Regions from separate parts of the Vibrio scophthalmi genome, predicted to be linked through region 1. Evidence: predicted binding sites of a transcription regulator. Region 1 holds the regulator's gene; each other region holds the start of a gene.
The links. Region 1 encodes PurR, which represses purine synthesis genes. Its sites were predicted from a motif close to TNANGNAAACGTTTNCNTNA; they were not measured.
Positions count from the first base shown of each region.

Region 2: a site for PurR is predicted at 2,907-2,926, ahead of metK (methionine adenosyltransferase). Genes of this name have one in related genera too.
Region 3: a site for PurR is predicted at 2,228-2,247, ahead of RJD38_RS09840 (NCS2 family permease). Genes of this name have one in related genera too.
Region 4: a site for PurR is predicted at 1,792-1,811, ahead of RJD38_RS13520 (phosphoribosylaminoimidazolesuccinocarboxamide synthase). Genes of this name have one in related genera too.

Region 1 covers NZ_CP134271.1:375,414-380,424, forward strand. The annotation lists gene elyC (envelope biogenesis factor ElyC) at 1-383, shown strand, start outside; gene torR (two-component system response regulator TorR) at 492-1,202, opposite strand; gene torD (molecular chaperone TorD) at 1,442-2,089, shown strand; gene purR (HTH-type transcriptional repressor PurR) at 2,477-3,481, shown strand; cyclic di-GMP riboswitch class I at 3,632-3,720, shown strand; gene RJD38_RS01615 (TfoX/Sxy family DNA transformation protein) at 3,830-4,423, shown strand; gene RJD38_RS01620 (TVP38/TMEM64 family protein) at 4,638-5,011, shown strand, end outside.
Region 2 covers NZ_CP134271.1:1,049,492-1,054,502, forward strand. The annotation lists gene epd (erythrose-4-phosphate dehydrogenase) at 1-197, opposite strand, end outside; gene RJD38_RS04680 (hypothetical protein) at 409-645, shown strand; gene tkt (transketolase) at 751-2,745, opposite strand; gene metK (methionine adenosyltransferase) at 3,067-4,221, shown strand; gene RJD38_RS04695 (DUF2189 domain-containing protein) at 4,586-5,011, shown strand, end outside.
Region 3 covers NZ_CP134271.1:2,149,260-2,154,270, forward strand. The annotation lists gene RJD38_RS09835 (aminoacyl-histidine dipeptidase) at 1-1,244, opposite strand, end outside; gene RJD38_RS09840 (NCS2 family permease) at 2,268-3,557, shown strand; gene tet(34) (oxytetracycline resistance phosphoribosyltransferase domain-containing protein Tet(34)) at 3,836-4,300, shown strand; gene frsA (esterase FrsA) at 4,443-5,011, shown strand, end outside.
Region 4 covers NZ_CP134271.1:2,965,964-2,970,974, reverse strand. The annotation lists gene RJD38_RS13530 (glycerophosphodiester phosphodiesterase family protein) at 269-988, shown strand; gene RJD38_RS13525 (SulA-like leucine-rich domain-containing protein) at 1,232-1,627, shown strand; gene RJD38_RS13520 (phosphoribosylaminoimidazolesuccinocarboxamide synthase) at 1,894-2,997, shown strand; gene RJD38_RS13515 (LysR family transcriptional regulator) at 3,219-4,127, shown strand; gene RJD38_RS13510 (YjjW family glycine radical enzyme activase) at 4,235-5,011, opposite strand, start outside.

The DNA of each region.
Region 1 (5,011 bases):
TGGCCAAAGTCGCTTTGGCTTTAGGTGTCGCTAAATCTGATATTATTTTGCTGGAAACAGCGAAGGACACTTGGGAAGAAGCGCGCCAGGCGGCCGCATTTGTCAAACGCAAAGAAGTGGTCTTAGTGACTTCGGCAAGCCACATGCAACGTGCATTGAATGAGTTTCACTCTGCAGGATTAAACCCATACCCTGCGCCAACCAATTATTTGGCTCAAGATGAAATTCATCAGTTCTGGAGTAAGTACACGCCAAAAGCGATTTACTTAGAACAAACTGAACGTTACTGGCATGAAACGCTTGGTCGTATCTGGCAAAGCTTGCGTGACTGGGCCTCCGATTACGAAGAGCAAAGTATTGAAGCATCACAGAGCAATCTTTAACGTTCACTCAAGTGCCAAAAAAGACTGACTGATGCTGTCGCCACATAGAAAAAGAAAAACCGAAGCCTAGGCTTCGGTTTTTTTATTGTTGGGTTGTTTCAAAGACGATTAATCGCCTGCGAACATATAACCTTCACCGTGAACCGTGACAAAGATTTGCGGGTTCTTAGGGTCGAACTCCATCTTAGCGCGCATACGACGAATCAGTACGTCGATAGTACGGTCGTTAGGCGCATCAACGCGGTGACTGATCATATTAAGAATGCGTTCGCGACTTAGCACTTGGTTAGGGTAAGTTGAAAGCGCAACCAAAAGCTCGTATTCCGCTTTAGTCAGTTTTACTGGCTCGCCGTTACGGCTAAGCGCACGGCGTTGAACGTCAAACATCCACTCACCAAAACGAACTAAATTTGAATCGTTTTTCTGATCAACAACACTACCGGCATTACGCGCTGACGAAATACGCCACAGTAGGTTTTTCACTCGAACTAACAGTTCGCGAAGTTCAAACGGTTTTGTTACATAATCGTCGGCACCCATTTCTAAACCAACGATCTTATCAATGCTATCCGTGCGTCCTGTTACCAGGATAATTCCAATGTCAGACTGACTGCGTAGTTCACGCGTTAACATCAAGCCATCTTCACCAGGAAGATTGATGTCTAGCATGACTAAATCAATCGCATGATTTTGTAGTGTGTCGCGCATCTGCTCGCCGCTTTCTGCTTCGCTGACGGTGTAACCTTCATTTTGAAAGTAGCCAACCAGCTTGCTGCGAGTTACTGCGTCATCTTCTACAACTAGTACGTGATAGCTCATCTAAACCACTTAATTTGCATTGGGAATTGTTTACGACCTACATTCTATTCATATATCGTAACATTTCTAGTATTTGTTACATTAAAATCAAGAAAGATGATTTTTTATTGATTCAAAACAAAACTAGCCCAAGCATTAACATTTTGCCATTTTTGCACTTATTTTGACGCATTGTGTGTTATCCCTATTCATTTTTCTTCGCTAGAATAGTAGGAGAATGAAAATAGGAGCATTGTTTGATGCAAGAGTTAAAAGCGTTTAACGAAAAGCGTGCAGAAATTTACTGGTGGTTCTCTAGCTTATTTGCCAAAGAGCTAACTGAAGCGGATCTAGAGCAATATCAAAGCCCTGAGATTCGTAGCTTTTTATCTGGCCTTGGTGAAAACCCAAGCCTAAAACCAGCCATTGATGATGTAGTGGATGCACTTAACCGTCAGCTAGACCGCGAAGATGGCCAGCTAGAGTTGGCGGCTGACTTTTGTGACTTATTTTTAAAGTCTGATAAAGAATCTGCACTGCCTTATGCTTCTATGTACATCGGTACAACCGGTCTACTGCATGATAAACCAGCGAACGAAATGGACGCATTACTTCAAAAGTACGGTGTTGCGGTTGAACAAGGCTTGAACGAGCCTGCGGATCATATTGCGATTGAACTTGATCTGCTCGGTAACATCATTATTCGTTCAAACGAGCTTGAGCAAGAGCGTCATTTTGAAGAAAGTTTCGTTGAACAAGAAGCCTTTATCCGTCAACACATTCTAAGCTGGGTGGCTAAATTTGCGACCAAATGCAAAGGCTTAGATAAGTTTGGTTTCTACTCTGCCGTTGCGGCGCTGCTGGTTGCGTTTTTAGAGCTTGATTGCCAATACTTAACGGGTGAATGACGCTCAATATCTACCCAATAGGTGTTTGATGCGTTGATGCGTAATGAGTTGATGCTGAATAAATTCGCGAATAACGGCTTTTTCTAGGGTTGGTGTGGTGTAATAAAAGTAACGAGTGACACCTCATCCACTCCTTGTTTTAAGTGATTTTTATTCGGCTGATGCCTAATCACTCACCTATCATGGTGGGCATAACAGTATGGGGGACGGGATTTTTATTTGCCCCCAAACGAGATGCGGTCTAGAATCGACAGCGCAAACGATAAAAAAATAATGAATTAAATACAAACCGCTGTAATCAAGCGGTTTTTGTGTTTTTAATACTTTCTGCCAAATTATTCTGATATGTGAATACCGCCGTGGCAGCTAAAGATAGGACAACCCCTTATGGCCACTATTAAAGACGTTGCTCGCCTTGCTGGCGTATCAACCACTACTGTTTCACACGTGATCAATAAAACTCGCTTTGTCGCAGAGACAACGCAAGAGCGCGTGATGGAAGCAGTGAAAGAGCTAAACTATGCACCAAGTGCCGTTGCTCGTAGCCTAAAATGCAATACGACTCGTACCATTGGTATGCTAGTAACTCAATCTACTAACCTATTCTTCTCTGAAGTAATTGATGGCGTCGAGAGCTACTGTTACCGCCAAGGCTACACACTGATCCTATGTAACACTGGTGGTATCTACGAGAAACAACGCGACTACATTCGCATGCTCGCAGAAAAACGCGTTGATGGTATTTTGGTGATGTGTTCTGACTTAACAGAAGAACTGAGCGAAATGCTCAACAACCACAAAGACATTCCTAAAGTTGTGATGGATTGGGGCCCTGAGACCTCTCAAGCAGACAACATCATCGACAACTCAGAAGAAGGTGGCTACCTAGCAACGAAATTCTTGATCGACCACGGTCACAAAGACATCGCTTGCCTAAGCGGTCACTTTGAAAAAGCAGTTTGCCAAGAGCGTATCCAAGGCTTTAAACGTGCGATGAACCAAGCACAACTTGAAGTTAACGAAGATTGGATTCTTGAAGGTAACTTTGAGTGTGACACGGCCGTATTGGCCGCCGACCAACTCGTTGCTATGGACAAACGCCCGACGGCTGTATTCTGCTTCAATGACACCATGGCATTAGGCCTAATGAGCCGTCTGCAACAAAAAGGCATTCGCGTGCCAGAAGACATCTCAGTGATCGGCTACGACAACATCGAATTGGCAGAGTATTTCTCTCCACCACTGACGACAGTTCACCAACCAAAGCGTCGTGTTGGTAAAAACGCATTCGAAATTCTGCTAGAGCGTATTAAAGATAAAGAACACGAAAAACGCGTGTTTGAGATGCATCCAGAAATCGTTGAGCGTAGCACCGTTGCAAGAATCGACTAAGTTAATGATTCAATAAAGATTAGCCGAGGGGCAATCCTTCGGCTAAAGCCTCATAAATGAAAGTTATTCTTGCATAAAGATCACAATTATCCCATATTAATAGACTACTTCCTGACAGAAGTAATTTAATCTTTAGCAGAGCAAATTAAGTCACGCACAGGGCAAACCAAACTGAAAAGTTGGGACGCAAAGCCACCGGCCTAAACATTGTAATGATGTACGGCAGCGGGGTTACCGATGGTAGAAATGCAACACGTTAACTGATTACTCTCCAGAAATCTGCATTGACTGCTATTCTCTCGGACCTGATTTGGTGGCGTATATACACATACACCGAGAAAGTACTGAATGGATAAACCAATACTTAAAGACTCTATGAGGCTTTTTGAGCCCTTAGGTCGGATTAAATCTCGCTCTATGTTTGGTGGGTTCGGCATTTTTGCAGACGACACAATGTTTGCATTGGTTGTACACGACAAGCTTCATATTCGTGCCGACGATGCCCTTACTGAGCAGTTTAAGCAACAAGGATTAGAACCGTACGTGTATCACAAACGAGGCTTCCCTGTTGTTACTAAATATTTTGCTTTAAGTGAAGAGTGGTACCAAGACAGTGCAAAAACACTGCAAACGGCTACCGATGCACTCTCTCTCGCTAAGCAAGAAAAGAGCACTCAAGCGAAAACAAAACCAACTCGTATTAAAGATCTACCAAACTTGCGTCTTGCAACTGAACGTATGCTGAAAAAAGCCGGTATCGAATCAGTTGAGAATTTAGAACAAGTGGGTTCAGTTCAAGCATACAAAGCCATTCAAGCCTCACATGATACCCAGGTGAGTTTAGAGTTGCTTTGGGCACTTGAAGGCGCAATTAAAGGCACGCATTGGTCCGTCGTTCCTCAAGCTCGCCGCCAAGAACTGATGTCTCGCCTTGAGCATTAATTTAGAAAATGAATAAATTGAATTAAGCCAGCCATTGTTGCTGGCTTTTTTTTTGAAATTTTTTGCGTGCTTTGAAGTTCCTATATAAAACAACGAGCAAAGAACCGTATTCATGACTGAACGATGCAACAATACGATCGTAAGATGCGTATCTAAGATAGTGAAATTATCGCGCTATAAAATAGATATCTACCAGAGATAAGTGAGAACCAAGATGAATAAAAAACTGATTTTCGGCCTATTGCTGATTGCCATCATAGCGCTACTTATCACTCAATTTGGCGATCAACTCACCCTCGAAAATGCCAAAGCACAACAGGCAGAGTTAGCCTTGTATATTAAGCAGAACTTTGTTCTAGCGGCGGCGGTTTACTTTTTGGCTTATCTTGCGATTACGGCCTTTTCGATTCCTGGCGCGGCCGTCGTCACTCTGCTTGGCGCAGCATTATTTGGCTTTTGGGCCAGCTTAATCTTAGTCTCTTTTGCCAGCACGCTTGGCGCGACACTGGCTTTTCTTAGCAGCCGCTTCTTGCTACGCGATTGGGTACAAAGCAAATTTGGTGACAAACTCTCCGCCATTAATCTAGG
Region 2 (5,011 bases), 670 kb from region 1:
TGTTCTTGATCATGGCTGATCTTTTTGGCAAATCGACCATGGCTGGTATCGTATTGCAGCAAATGCGCCATCGCTTCAGGCTGGGCTAACTCATTCACCGCGACAACTTTGATCTGTTGGTGCTTGCCGCTTTCATATACAGCTCGCAACACATTACGACCGATCCGTCCAAATCCATTGATCGCAACTTTCAGCATAATTCCATCGCCTATCGTTTTTTAATGCAGCATCCTATTTCGTGCCACAGATACTAACCGATCTACCAGTAAAGCGCAGTAAAAGAGTGACCCGAGCCTAAACAACAATGTAATGATTCTGCTACCCATTTTATAACCATTGAATCAACTGCTTGTTTGTGCGTTTATTGACCAATCCATCGTCATCATATTGGAGCCAAAGGAGCTGGATATGCCATCATCAAGCGATACTCACTTTTGTAAAGCATGCAATAATGAAACGCCATACAGCGAAGTATTAGTACGTAAGCCAAGCAAATACGATTCAGACCCTAGCCTTTTAGGACGAATCAAATTATTTGCCCACACCTTTATCAATGGCGGCAACTATCACGACATGGATCGCTACGTTACCTGCAAAGTTTGTGGCTTAAAAGAGCTAGACAATAAAGGCCACGAGCACGAATAGCTCATCATTCTGCTACTGATAAAAAATACCAATATAAAAAAACCGAGCTCAATCGCTCGGTTTTTCTGTTTAAGAAGCTATTTTTATTTAGCTAGCAAGCGGCAATTAAGCCAGTAACTCTTGCGCAGTATTCACTACGTTCTCAACGGTGAAACCAAACATTTCAAACAGTTGTTCAGCGGGTGCTGACTCACCGAACGTCGTCATACCGATAATACGACCATCAAAACCAACGTACTTGTACCAGAAGTCAGCAATACCAGCTTCAATCGCGATACGCGCTGTCACATCTGAAGGCAATACTGACTCACGGTAAGCCGCATCTTGCTTATCAAAAGCGTCTGTCGCTGGCATTGATACGATGCGTACCGCTTTACCTTGCGCCGTTAGCTCTTCTGCCGCTTTCACTGCTAGCTCAACTTCAGAGCCAGTTGCGATAAGGATTAGCTCAGGCTTACCTGCGCAATCTTTTAGGATGTAGCCGCCGCGAGCGATGTTCGCCACTTGCTCTGCATCACGAGGTTGTTGTGCTAGGTTTTGACGCGAGAAGATAAGCGCTGATGGGCCATCTTTACGTTCAATCGCCAGTTTCCATGCTACCGCAGATTCAACTTGGTCACATGGACGCCATGTGCTCATGTTTGGTGTTAGGCGTAGTGACGCGATTTGCTCAACCGGTTGGTGAGTTGGGCCATCTTCGCCCAGACCGATAGAGTCGTGGGTGTAAACTTGGATGTTCTGCACTTTCATCAGAGCAGCCATACGCATTGCGTTACGTGCGTATTCCATGAACATTAGGAATGTTGCACCGTAAGGAACAAAACCACCGTGCAGTGCGATACCGTTCATGATCGCAGTCATACCAAATTCACGTACACCGTAGTGAATGTAGTTACCAGAGAAGTCATCTGCCGTTAGCGATTTAGAACCCGACCACATAGTCAGGTTTGAAGGCGCTAGGTCAGCAGAGCCGCCCATGAACTCAGGTAGCATTGCGCCAAACGCTTCTAGCGCGTTTTGCGATGCTTTACGTGATGCGATGTTAGCAGGGTTTGCTTGTAGATCAGCGATGATTTGGTTGGCTTTCGCTTCCCATTCTGCTGGCAAGTCACCGTTTACACGACGCTTAAATTCAGCCGCTTCTGCTGGGTAAGCCGCTGCGTAAGCTGCGAATTTATTATCCCATGCCGCTTCTTTGTCTGCGCCAGCCGCTTTTGCATCCCACTCAGAGTAGACATCTGCTGGAATTTCAAATGCTGGGTGTTCCCAACCAAGGAATTCACGCGCTGCTGCAATTTCTTCCGCGCCTAGTGGTGCACCGTGGCAGTCATGAGAGCCTGATTTATTTGGCGAACCAAAACCGATGATGGTTTTAGTACAAATAAGAGTAGGGCGTGGATCTGCTTTTGCCGCTTCAATCGCTGCATTGATGGCGTCAGCATCGTGACCGTCAACCGCAGGGATAACATGCCAGCCGTATGCTTCAAAACGTTTAGGCGTATCGTCAGAGAACCAACCTTCTACGTGGCCATCGATAGAGATGCCGTTATCATCCCAAAACGCGATTAGCTTACCAAGACCTAATGTGCCCGCAAGAGAACAAGCTTCATGCGAGATACCTTCCATCAAACAACCATCACCCATGAAAACATAAGTGTGGTGGTCAACGATGTCGTGGCCTTCTTTATTGAACTGTGCTGCCAATGACTTTTCAGCCATCGCCATACCAACCGCGTTAGTAATGCCTTGACCTAGAGGACCGGTTGTTGTTTCGATGCCCGGCGCGTAACCATATTCTGGGTGACCAGGTGTTTTTGAATGCAATTGACGGAAGTTCTTCAGATCGTCAATTGATAACTCGTAACCACTTAGGTGTAGCAAAGAGTAAATCAGCATAGAACCGTGGCCGTTCGATAGAATAAAACGGTCGCGATCTGCCCACTCAGGGTTCGCTGGGTTGTGGTTTAGGTGAGAGCGCCAAAGTACTTCAGCGATATCTGCCATACCCATTGGTGCGCCAGGGTGGCCCGAGTTAGCTTGTTGAACGCCATCCATGCTAAGTGCGCGGATTGCATTTGCTAGGTGTTTACGAGAAGACATGTCTGCTCCTAAGTGCAAGTAAGCGAGTTGATATAGGGATATATTGTGGGCGGTATTCTCTCAAAGCACCTATAGCACTGCAAACGTTTTCCCGACAAAAAAGCCACAAATATTCGGATTTTCACCGCGCTTTTACTAAAGTTCTTTCATTCGTCGATTTAAAAAGCAAACGTTTGGTTTTTAGATAGTTGAAAAAAGAGCTTGTAATTCGAACATTCAAATTTAAAATAGACGTCTAGATGTAGAAACACCTACATAGCTGAAGACTATTTTTGATACAGATATCGATTGTCTGTATCGACGAACAAACATGGAGTTCACATGGCTAAGCACCTATTTACCTCTGAGTCAGTTTCAGAAGGCCATCCAGATAAAATTGCAGACCAAATTTCTGATGCAGTTCTTGACGCGATCTTAGAACAAGATCCGAAAGCACGTGTTGCGTGTGAAACCTACGTAAAAACCGGCATGGTGATGGTAGGCGGCGAAGTGACAACTTCAGCATGGGTTGATATCGAAGAGATCACTCGTGAAACTGTCCGTGAAATTGGCTACGTACACTCAGATATGGGCTTTGATGCGAACTCTTGTGCTGTTCTCAACACCATCGGTAAGCAATCGCCAGACATCAACCAAGGTGTTGATAAAGCTGATCCGAAAGAGCAAGGTGCGGGTGACCAAGGTATCATGTTTGGTTATGCAACCAACGAAACTGATATTCTAATGCCAGCGCCAATCACTTACTCTCACCTACTTGTGAAAAAACAAGCAGAAGTGCGTAAGAGCGGCAAGCTAGATTTCCTTCGCCCTGACGCGAAATCTCAAGTTACTTTCCAATACGATCAAGGCAAAATTGTTGGTATTGATGCTGTAGTACTTTCAACCCAACACTGTGATTCTGTAACGACACCCGATCTACGTGAAGCAGTAATGGAAGAGATCATCAAGCCAGTATTGCCAGCAGAATGGCTAAATAAAGAAACCAAATTCTTTATTAACCCAACCGGTCGTTTTGTTATCGGTGGCCCAATGGGTGACTGTGGTCTAACGGGTCGTAAGATCATCGTTGATACCTACGGCGGTGCAGCTCGTCACGGTGGCGGTGCATTCTCAGGTAAAGATCCATCAAAAGTTGACCGTTCAGCAGCTTACGCAGCTCGTTACGTTGCGAAAAACATTGTCGCTGCTGGCATGGCTGACCGTTGTGAAATTCAATTGTCTTACGCTATCGGTGTTGCGGATCCAACATCAATCATGGTGGAAACGTTCGGTACAGAAAAAGTATCACACGACATCATCATCGAAGCCGTTCGCCAACACTTCGACCTACGCCCATACGGCTTGCAAGAAATGTTGAACCTGCTTCAACCTATCTACAAACAAACCGCGGCTTACGGCCACTTCGGTCGTGAAGAGTTCCCATGGGAAGCGACTGATAAAGCGGCAATCCTACGCGATTTCGCTGGCATTAAGTAATCGCTTAGTGCTACCACGCTCTAAGCCCTCGCCTTTGCGGGGGCTTTTTGTTTTAGTCTGCTCCCCCGCCCTCTTCTCCATTCTCCATTCTCCATTCTCCATTCTCCAACTATCTAAAAGTGAAATAGACCAACCAATGAGCAAATAATTTGTAAATTCGCTCATTGTTGCCAATAGTTAAAATAATGTTAAATGTGCATTGTGCGCATATAACGCTGAGATTAATCTTCAGACCTTTATGAGGAAGAACATTGATGCTCAGACAATGATGTCAGCTAGAGCGAGTTTGATGTCCCGCCAGTCAGTCTGCCATTACATCACCACTGAAACAGTGGTTACTGTGGGATACCATCAAGGAGGAGTTATGCCTCATACCGTGAATCCATCGGACTTTAAGCGTGAACAAAAGGAAGTCCCCAACCATGAATACGCTCGAACCATACCTTGCAATCAAGTCAGCATCAGCGCGCCTTTTCATTGGCTCGCGCTAGGACTGCATGACTTAGTAAAAATGCCACTCATTAGTGCCTTCTATGGCTTGTGCTTTATGGCTGCCGCCATCGGTATTGTGTTACTGGTGCAATGGCAAGGCACCCATTTAGTCGTGATGCCGAGTTTAGTGGTCTACATGCTCATCGGGCCATTTCTAGCGCTGGGATTATATGATGCCAGTTGGGCGAGAGAACGTGGCCGCAATGCCAGCCTATTTCATTCGATCAAAGCCATCAGCCGCAACTCTAGCTCTCAATGGGCATTTGCCGTATTGCTTGCTGTGTGCATGATCTTTTGG
Region 3 (5,011 bases), 1.5 Mb from region 1:
AATACCGCCATGATCTCTGAGTCTGAATCCGGTTTCCAACCAGGGTATGCGCCGCTGAATGCCACGTTCGCACCAGCTAGCTCGGCGACTGATTTTAGCGTGCTCTCTACTTGTTGGCGACCTGAGTCGATCAAAGAACGGATAAGACAAAGTACGGTGATTTTGTCCTCTTCTGTCACGATAACACCTACGTTAAGTGACGTTTCTACCACACCTGCAATGTCGTCACTCATACGAATAACACCATTTGGTAGTGCGTTCAGAGTAGCAATAAAGCGTTGTTGATCGCTTAGTGTAAATGCTTGTGCTTCGCTGTTCACTGCTTGGTTAAAACTTGCGATATCTGTTTCTACACGGCCCAGTTCAGTACGAAGTAGGTTGGTGTAAAACTCAAATGTTTCCGCTAGTTTTGCTTCGTTCTCTGCTGGTAGGGCGACTGTCACAAATGCTTCGCGAGGGATGGCATTACGTAGGCTGCCACCACGGAATTCGATCAGACGTAAGTCAAGTTCTTGAGCGTGGCCAGCAAGGAAGCGACCAAGCAGTTTGTTCGCGTTGCCACGACCAGTGTGGATATCACAACCTGAGTGACCGCCTTTTAAGCCTTTCAAGACCAGTTGACGAGTAATGTAACCTGCTGGAATAGCTTCACGAGTAAGTGGCAAAGTGACCTCGCCATCAATACCACCAGCACAGCCCATGTAAACTTCGCCTTCTTGCTCTGAGTCGGTATTGAGTAGAATATCGCCTTCTAACCAACCGGCTTCTAGGCCGAATGCGCCCGTCATGCCCGCTTCTTCATCAATGGTTAATAGAACTTCGATCGGACCATGTTTGATATCTGTTGACGCTAAGACAGCGAGACAAGATGCCATACCAATACCATTATCAGCGCCTAGGGTCGTGCCTTTCGCCGTGACCCACTCGCCATCGATGTATGGCTGAATAGCATCAGTAGTGAAGTCATGCTGAGTGTCTTCATTCTTCTGCGGTACCATATCGATATGCGCTTGTAGAACGACGCCTTTCTTATTTTCCATCCCCGCAGTTGCTGGTTTTTTGATGAAAACGTTACCAGTTGGATCGCGGCGAACATCGAAGCCTTGCTCCTGTGCCCAAGTCACAATGTACTGAGCGAGAGCTTCTTCATGTTTTGATGGATGCGCAATAGAACAGATCTTATCGAAGAACTGCCAAAGTGGCGCAGGGGATAAGTGGCTAATCTCAGAATGGAATTCAGACACGGATGACTCCTTATTTGGTACAGGGCAATATCAAATTGGTTAATAAGTAGACTAATGTAGAATGAAAAACTACAAATTGCCCATTAACTAGTGCGAGCTAGCATAGCACTCTCCTCAAGTAGAGAGTAGGGGTAAAAAAGTGATTTTCTTGCTGTACAAGATCGCAGCAAACACAGGGCGTCCATGATGAGCAATCGTTTTCATTGTTGCTTGATATTTGAGCGCTTTTTATCGCTATTTCTGTAATTAACTTACAGAATTATCGTGATATAGATCAATAAATGAAGTTTTTGTGACTTTTATCACCAGTTTGCTTGTAATTTATTTTCTTTGGGGTATATTTATAACCAACTTCGAAAGCGAAGAGAAAATGCTCAAAGGATGAGTCCGATTTATCGCCTCCAAGGAACCGAGAAATCAATATTTGTTGTTTAATTAATTGATTTAAAAGGTGATAGTATGAAAGGTTTACCAAGTGCAATGTTCTGGATAAACAGCTCTGTTTATACGAGTAACTTTGTATACCCAACAAGCTTTGGCTATTAGTTTTTAGCTTGTTATCGAACAGTTTTGTTCACCCCTATTATTGGAATTTATTTACAGCTTTCTTTTTTAGCTGACATGATTCAACCGCCACTCAATTTGAGTGGCGTTTTTTTATCTGCTCGATACGTACATTTCTTAAACACCATCTCACTCTTTTCCTAAGCTGGCCAATTAAAGCGCAATGACTGGCATATAAACCCGCTCTAAAATGCAGAATGACACAATAAACCAGTTGAAAGTTTACAACATGGCTCGAAATTTAGCCGATTGATTAATATGATGAAATGGTAGCTTAATTTATGAATAATAAGGATTTTATCTTTATTGTTAGTAGGTTTAACTGTTGTGTTGGGGATCGGCAGAATAAAAATATTGATTAGAGCATTAAATCTATCTGGAATTTGCTATTTGATAACTTTATAATCATAGCCAATCGATTACGCAAACGTTTACCTTTTATCTTGATGGGATTTAACCATGTTCGAGAAACTTTTTAAGCTCAGTGAAAATAACACGAGCGTCAAAACTGAAATCATTGCAGGTATTACTACCTTTTTAACTATGGCTTACATCATTTTTGTAAACCCTGCGATGCTTGCTGATGCTGGAATGGATAAAGGCGCTGTATTTGTCGCGACTTGTCTGGCTGCGGCAATTGGTTGTTTTATTATGGGCTTTGTGGCGAACTACCCAATCGCACTTGCTCCGGGTATGGGGTTGAACGCCTTCTTCACCTACGGTGTTGTCCTAGGTATGGGCCATACATGGCAAGTGGCTTTAGGTGCGGTATTTGTGTCTGGCTTGCTGTTTATGGCTTTAAGTATTTTTAAAGTTCGTGAATGGATCATCAACTCAATCCCACTTTCTCTTCGCACGGGCATTTCAGCCGGTATCGGTCTTTTCCTGGCTTTCATCGGTTTGCAAAATGCCGGTATCGTGGTTGATAACCCAGCAACATTAGTCAGTGGTGGCAATCTAGCAAGCTTGAAACCGGCTCTAGCAGCACTCGGTTTCTTCTTAACGATCGGTTTGGTTTACCGTGGTGTGCGTGGTGGTGTGATGATTGCGATTCTGATTACCACGGCAATCGGTATTGTGCTTGGTGATGTGCAATGGGGCGGTGTGATGTCTACCCCGCCAAGTATTGCGCCAACGTTCATGCAAATGGATATCGCCGGTGTATTCGAAGTGGGTATGATTTCGGTTGTGTTCGCTTTCCTATTCGTAGACCTATTCGATACCGCGGGTACGTTAGTCGGTGTGGCAACGAAAGCGAACCTAATTAAAGAAGATGGCAAGCTACCTCGTTTAGATAAAGCATTATTGGCTGACTCTACTGCGACCTCTGTAGGTGCGGTATTGGGTACTTCAAGTACGACGTCATTTGTTGAATCAACCGCTGGTGTTGCTGCTGGTGGCCGTACGGGATTAACGGCGGTTGTGGTTGGTGTGCTATTCCTACTGGCGATTTTCTTCTCGCCTTTAGCGGGCATGATCCCAGCTTACGCAACAACGGGCGCATTGTTCTATGTTGCGATTCTGATGATGTCTGGCTTAGTGAGCGTTGATTGGCGTGATCTAACCGAAGCTGCACCTGTGGTTGTGACGTGTTTACTGATGCCTTTGACTTACTCTATTGCAGAAGGTATCGCATTGGGCTTTATCTCTTACGCGGCAATTAAGCTACTGAGTGGTAAAGGCCGTGAAGTTTCTGTCAGTGTTTGGGCATTGGCTGCATTATTTGCGATTAAGTATCTTGTTGCCTAATTCGTCGTTGATTTAAATTGTCAGTGGCGAAGGGGAATAGGGCTAAGAAACCCGCCTAACAGTGACGGAATTCACATCGCCATAGTGGTTTGCGCTGCTATGGCGTTTATTTTTTTGAAATGGTGAATTCTCCATTGGTATTGCCCAGCGCTTTCGGTAGAATAATCGTTTGCGTCGCTTTTCCCCTATTTGCCTGTTGCTACTTGCACTGTAAACCATCATCGGTTTAATTTTGCCTAATACGGGGATGCAAACTTCAAAATTATTAGGTTATTACAATGAGCAAAAAATTCATTATCACTTGGGACGCCATGCAAAATTACTGTCGTCAGCTTGCTGAAAAACAGATGCCAGCTGAACAGTGGAAAGGTATTTGGGCGGTGAGCCGTGGCGGTCTAGTACCGGGTGCTATTCTTGCGCGTGAACTTGGTATTCGTCACGTTGATACCATTTGTATCTCTAGCTACGATCATGATCACCAGCGTGATATGACCGTGCTAAAAGCGCCAGAAGGTGATGGCGAAGGTTACCTAATCGTCGAAGACCTAGTGGATAGCGGTGATACAGCGCGTAAACTACGTGAAATGTACCCGAAAGCGAAACTGATTGCTGTTTGCGCTAAGCCATCAGGTGCAACTCTTCTTGATGATTACGTGGTTGATATTGCTCAAGATACATGGATTGAGCAGCCATGGGATACCACAGTGCAATTTGTGGAACCAATTAATCGCAAGCAAAAGTAAGCGTTTAAAATTATTTTAAAATGACCCGTCTAGGGTCATTTTTTGTTTATGGTGTCGTTAAATGTCAGTTGTGCTATTCAACATGGCATCTTGAGTTAACTTGAGTATAGTATGTTGGGGTAGTCATTAGTTAGGTATCGTCATGTCTGAATTGGATAATCAAAATCTTTCCGAAACGTTATTTGTTAATCACAAGCAAGCGAAAGAGACATCAGAGCTCACTCGTTATATGCCAACCAATCGTGCGTTGCTCGATGAAATGCGTGAAAATTCAGGTCAGCGTTGGTATCGCAATCTTCGTCGTCTGCAGTGGGTATGGCAAGGTGTTGACCCGATTGAAATGGAAAGTGTGCTGGCAAAAATAGCAGGCTCATCTCATTCGCGTACTCATGAAGAATGGCTCGATACCGTGATGGGCTATCACGGGGGTAACTGGACCTTTGAGTGGACGAAACTGGGCATGTTGCATCAAAAGCGTGCCGGGGAAAAACAAGGCGAAGAAGCCGCTGATGAGTTGTTTAACGCTTCTCTTTGCTACAGCATTGCCGGCTACCCTCATTTAAAAAATGATAATCTCGCGATTCAAGCGCAGGCCTTATCGGCAAAAGCGTATCAAGATGCGGCAGAAAAAACCAAGTACATCATTAAGCGTATTGAAGTGCCGTATAAGGGTAAAAAAATCATAGCGCACTTGCACCTTGCCTCGACAGA
Region 4 (5,011 bases), 690 kb from region 1:
TAACTAAGCAGTGGATGTCGTACTCTCATTGGTAGAGAAAGTGAACTTTGAACTGGATCATACTTTTTTACACCATTACGGCCTATCTTGACGCTCAATCAGCATCTAGAGTCAACCTAGTGACGTTCTTCACTTCGTGTAGATGAGAAACAGAGTGAATATAATTCAATCTCTGTGATAGACGATTTTTTCTAAGGAAAAGCATATCGACGCTAGTACATTCGATCTAAAATAGAACCAGAATAAAAACAGACAGTAAGGCTATTCTATGACGCTTACCATCGTTGGCCACCGAGGCGTCGCCGGCCAATACCCTGAAAATACGCTTGTGAGTATTCAAGCTGCGATAGACATGGGTCTAGAATGGATTGAAGTGGACATTCAACCGACTAAGGACCATCAATTAGTGGTTTGCCACGATCATACTATTGACCGTTGCAGTAACGGCCATGGGCGTGTAGACAGTTATTCACTAGAGCAGATCCAGCAGTTTGATTTTGGCGCTTGGTTCTCACCTCAGTTTAACTATCAACCGATCCTCACTCTTGAGCAATTATTGCGTTTGATTCAGCCTCTCAATATTGGTTTGAATATCGAGATTAAAGTCGACACGCAAAATTACGCCCCCGTTGTACAAGAATTAAAACGCCAACTAGAGCATTTTTCTTTACCTACCGAACGAGTATTAATCTCTAGCTTTGATCATCAAACGCTAAGAGAAGTACATAAAGCCCAACTCGGTTATCCCATAGCAGTGTTAAGTGAAAAACTATCACAGCGTGATTGGGCACTACTCGAAGAAGTCGATGCTGTCGCGTGTAACCTCAATGCTAAAACCACTAATAAACAGCAAATTGCGACATTACAGCAAGCTGGGTACCAAGTATGGTGTTTCACGGTAAACAACCCAAATCAGCTTAAACATCTACAAAACGTGAATGCCATTTTTAGCGATTTTCCGCAGCGCTTTCTCACTCCTATACAGTAAACCGATTCAAACCACTGTATAAACACCAGTCCCCACTTCCCATCGAAATGTGTTTTTCATCACATTTCGATGGGAACAGACTCTTAGCTAAAAACAAAATAAACCACATAGATTCAATCATTTAAACTCAACTCACCTCTAAACAGAACAATTTCTCTGTATATAAATCAAACATAAGGCTTGACCAATACATGCAAAATTACTACTGTATAAGCATACAGCATGTATATAAGGACAGTTAATATGATTCATACACAAGCTCACAGTCACTCTTACTCGAAGTACAATGTATTGGCGCAACCAACACAGCCAATGAACATCGCTGACTCTGTCTTGAATCGTTTAGCGGGTCTTTCTATGCAACAGCAATGGATATTTTTCACCGCTGAATGCCCTCGCCCAGATCACGCACAGTTCGCGGCATCGAATGTGGTCTGTCAAAAGATCATTCAGTTGAAGTCCTCTAATACTCAGTCTGAGCTAGAGATTGTGATTAAAGCCATTCAATCGGGTAATGCCAGCGCTGTGGTTGCTTCAAATCAAATCGACAGCGTAAATAAATCACTCCTTAAAGATTTAGCACTATCCCATGGCTGTGAAGTCTTTTTCGTCGAGGGCAGAGTAAACCAGTATCACTAATAAGCTTGACGATTTGCAGCATTGCCTTTCGCCTCTCCATGAGAGGCTTTTTCTTTTCCCCAATCACACCCACGCTACTGACATTCAAACCGCGCAATAATGCACAGACAAATTTAGCGATCATTTAGCTCTGGTAGAGATAGAATTTACCCGGTGCAAACTTTTTACGCAAACGATTGCTTTTTATCTGGCGGCCTATGTTAAATGTGGGTATGATGCCAATCAATCGGATAAACTCTCTTTCATGTAAACGATAGGAATGTCTCATGAGCCTCGCAGATCAAGTCCTCGCCGTAAACGACGATCTCCCTATTCGCACTCACAAGCCTGTTCACAGTGGTAAAGTTCGCTCGGTATATTGGTTAACCGAAGCAGACAGCCAACGTCTTATTAAAGAAAAAGGCTATGATGTTGCCCCAGATGCCCCTCTTGCCATTATGGTGATCAGCGATCGCATCTCAGCGTTCGATTGCATTTGGCATGGAGAAGGTGGCCTAAAAGGTGTGCCGGGTAAAGGCGCAGCACTAAACGCCATTTCTAATCATTGGTTTAAGCTGTTTAAAGATAATGGTTTGGCAGACAGTCATATTCTTGATATTCCACATCCATTGGTTTGGATTGTGCAAAAAGCCAAGCCGATCATGATCGAAGCGATTTGTCGTCAATACATCACTGGCTCCATGTGGCGTGCATATAGCAAAGGTGAACGTGAGTTCTGTGGTATTGAGCTTCCTGATGGATTAGAAAAAGACAAAGCCCTGCCAGAATTACTGATGACCCCTTCAACCAAAGGTATTCTTAAAGGTATACCTGGTGTACCTGAAGCCGATGACGTCAACATTACTCGCAAAAACATCGAAGAAAACTTTGCAGCATTTAACTTTAGCAAAGCTGATGACATCGCTTTGTATGAGAAACTGTTGAGCGAAGGTTTTGGGGTGATTAGCAACGCTCTGGCTGAAGTGGAACAAATCTTTGTCGATACAAAGTTCGAGTTTGGCTATGTGCACGATGCCAAAGGCAATGAAAAACTGATCTATATGGATGAAGTCGGTACGCCCGATTCCTCGCGCATTTGGGATAAACAAGCGTATCAACAAGGCAACATTGTCGAGAACTCTAAAGAAGGTTTCCGTCAATTCCTATTGAACCACTTCCCTGACCCAGACATCTTGTTGAATAAAGATCGTATGCCGGAACGTGAAGCATTGGCGCGTAACAATATACTGCCACTTGAGGCTTTAATGGATATCTCAACGACCTACACTGCGATTGCTGAAAAGATTACCGGCAAAGCCATCACGTTAAGTGATAATCCGAAGCAAGAAATTATCGATATTCTTGGCTCTCAGTACGGTTTAATCGATTAGTTCTGTGCTGATGACTCTTCATCATCAAGTTCACTAAGTCGAACCACAACTGAATGATAAACGCGCTGACACTTAAAGCGCGTTTTTTATTGCTCACCGTTTAGCACTTCCCGCGCGAAAGCATTTGAACACACCACGCTTTAAGCGATTGCGTTAAACCTTCTGCCTTCGCTTAAGTTCAGTCTATAATAGCCACTTGTACCGCCTATTTACTGCCCCTTATGGATTTCATTGCCCTTTCTCGTATTAGCCTTAAGCACTTAACCGTGTTGCATGTCATGCTAACCACTCACAGTGTTACTAGCACCGCTAATACGTTATGCGTCACACCATCAAGTGTAAGTAAAACCATGGCGCAATTGCGAGAGCAGTTGAATGACGAACTGTTTTATCGCGATGGTTCGCAGCTCGTCCCAACGCCATTTGCGCTGGGTATTGCCGCACAAATTCATAAAATTTTGGCCAGTATGAATGGCATACTGCATCAAGGCGAATTTAATCCTGCACAGTTCAATGGCTCAATAGCGCTTTCGATGCGTGAAAGCACCTTTGAACTCTTTGCGGGTAAAATCAGCCTGATACGTGAGCAGCTGCCGCAGGCGAATCAAATCAATGTTTATGCTAAAGAACAAATGAGCTTCGATTCGCTGATTCGCGGTCAAGTGGACTTTATGATCTTGCCTCATGATATCAGTCAACCACCGACGACAAGCCGTGAATTGGTATGGCAGCAATTACTCAGTGATGAAATGGTCTGCTTAATGAACCCCGCTCACCCGCTGGTCGAAAAAACATTAACCACCGAAGACTATCTTGCCTACCAACATATTGGCATTCAAGATCGCGATTTGTCTGAGCCTTACTTTGAGCAAAACCTCAAGCAGCAACACGGCACACGAAGAGTCGCGATGTCGGTGGCTGACTTTGGCGCTGCGGCTGTTATGTGTCATCACTCCATGTATCTATTGACGTGCTCTAAAATGTGGGCGCAACATGCGTTTCAAGCAAAGGGATTGGTACAAAAACCACTTCCTTTTGAATATGGTAAAGTTGCTTATAGTTTGGTGTGGAATGAGGTCAGTTTGAACGATCCTGCACTACAATGGTTGCACGCAATATTAGTGGATTAGTCGGGAAGCGATAGGAGTAGTGTGAATAAAAATACGGCATGGTCAGCACCATTCCGCATTTATTCAGTTCGATTGTAGCAGCGTAGCGGTTCAACTAGCTGAAGCTTCTACATATAGATACTTGGCAGTTGTAAGGTATGCGGTACGCGAGATTGCAACGCATGATGAAAACACTCCATCTGCTGCTTACTGCACTTCTCCCACGTCAATGCTTCACCTATCACGCCATGATGTTGGAAAGCATTGAGGCGAATAGTCACTTCCAGCGGCAAGCGATTAATCAACTCGGACACCGCATCAACTTCGCTATCTAAATCGCTTTTACCCGGAATATGCAGTAGACGTAGTTCGTGTAACTTTCCTGCTTCTGCGAGCAACTGAATCGAAGCCATGACCTTGTGATTATCACGTCCAATCAACCACAAATGCGTGTCATTCTGCCACGCTTTAAGATCGATCATCGCGCCATCTAAATAAGGCATGACCCGTTGCCAACCCGTCGCACTCAAATGACCATTGCTATCAATAAAACAACTGAGGTGCTGTAACGTCACATCGGCTTTTATCGCTTTAAAAAGCTCAATGATAAACGGTAATTGTACCGTTGCCTCTCCACCCGAAATCGTAATACCACTGATAAAAAATTGCTGTTTGCGAATGATCGCGAGCATCTGCTCAACAGTGTAATGCTTAACTTTCGGATTCGACTTATTGCCGCAGACATCGACGCATTGATCGCAATGAGTACACTTAGCTTCATCCCAAATCACTTTAGGTTTTAAGCCGTGCAGTTCACTTGTGCTAAACGTCAGCGCCCCTGTAGGGCAACCATCAACGCAGTCACCGCAATGATTGCAGTAATTGATCGTATGAGGGTTATGACA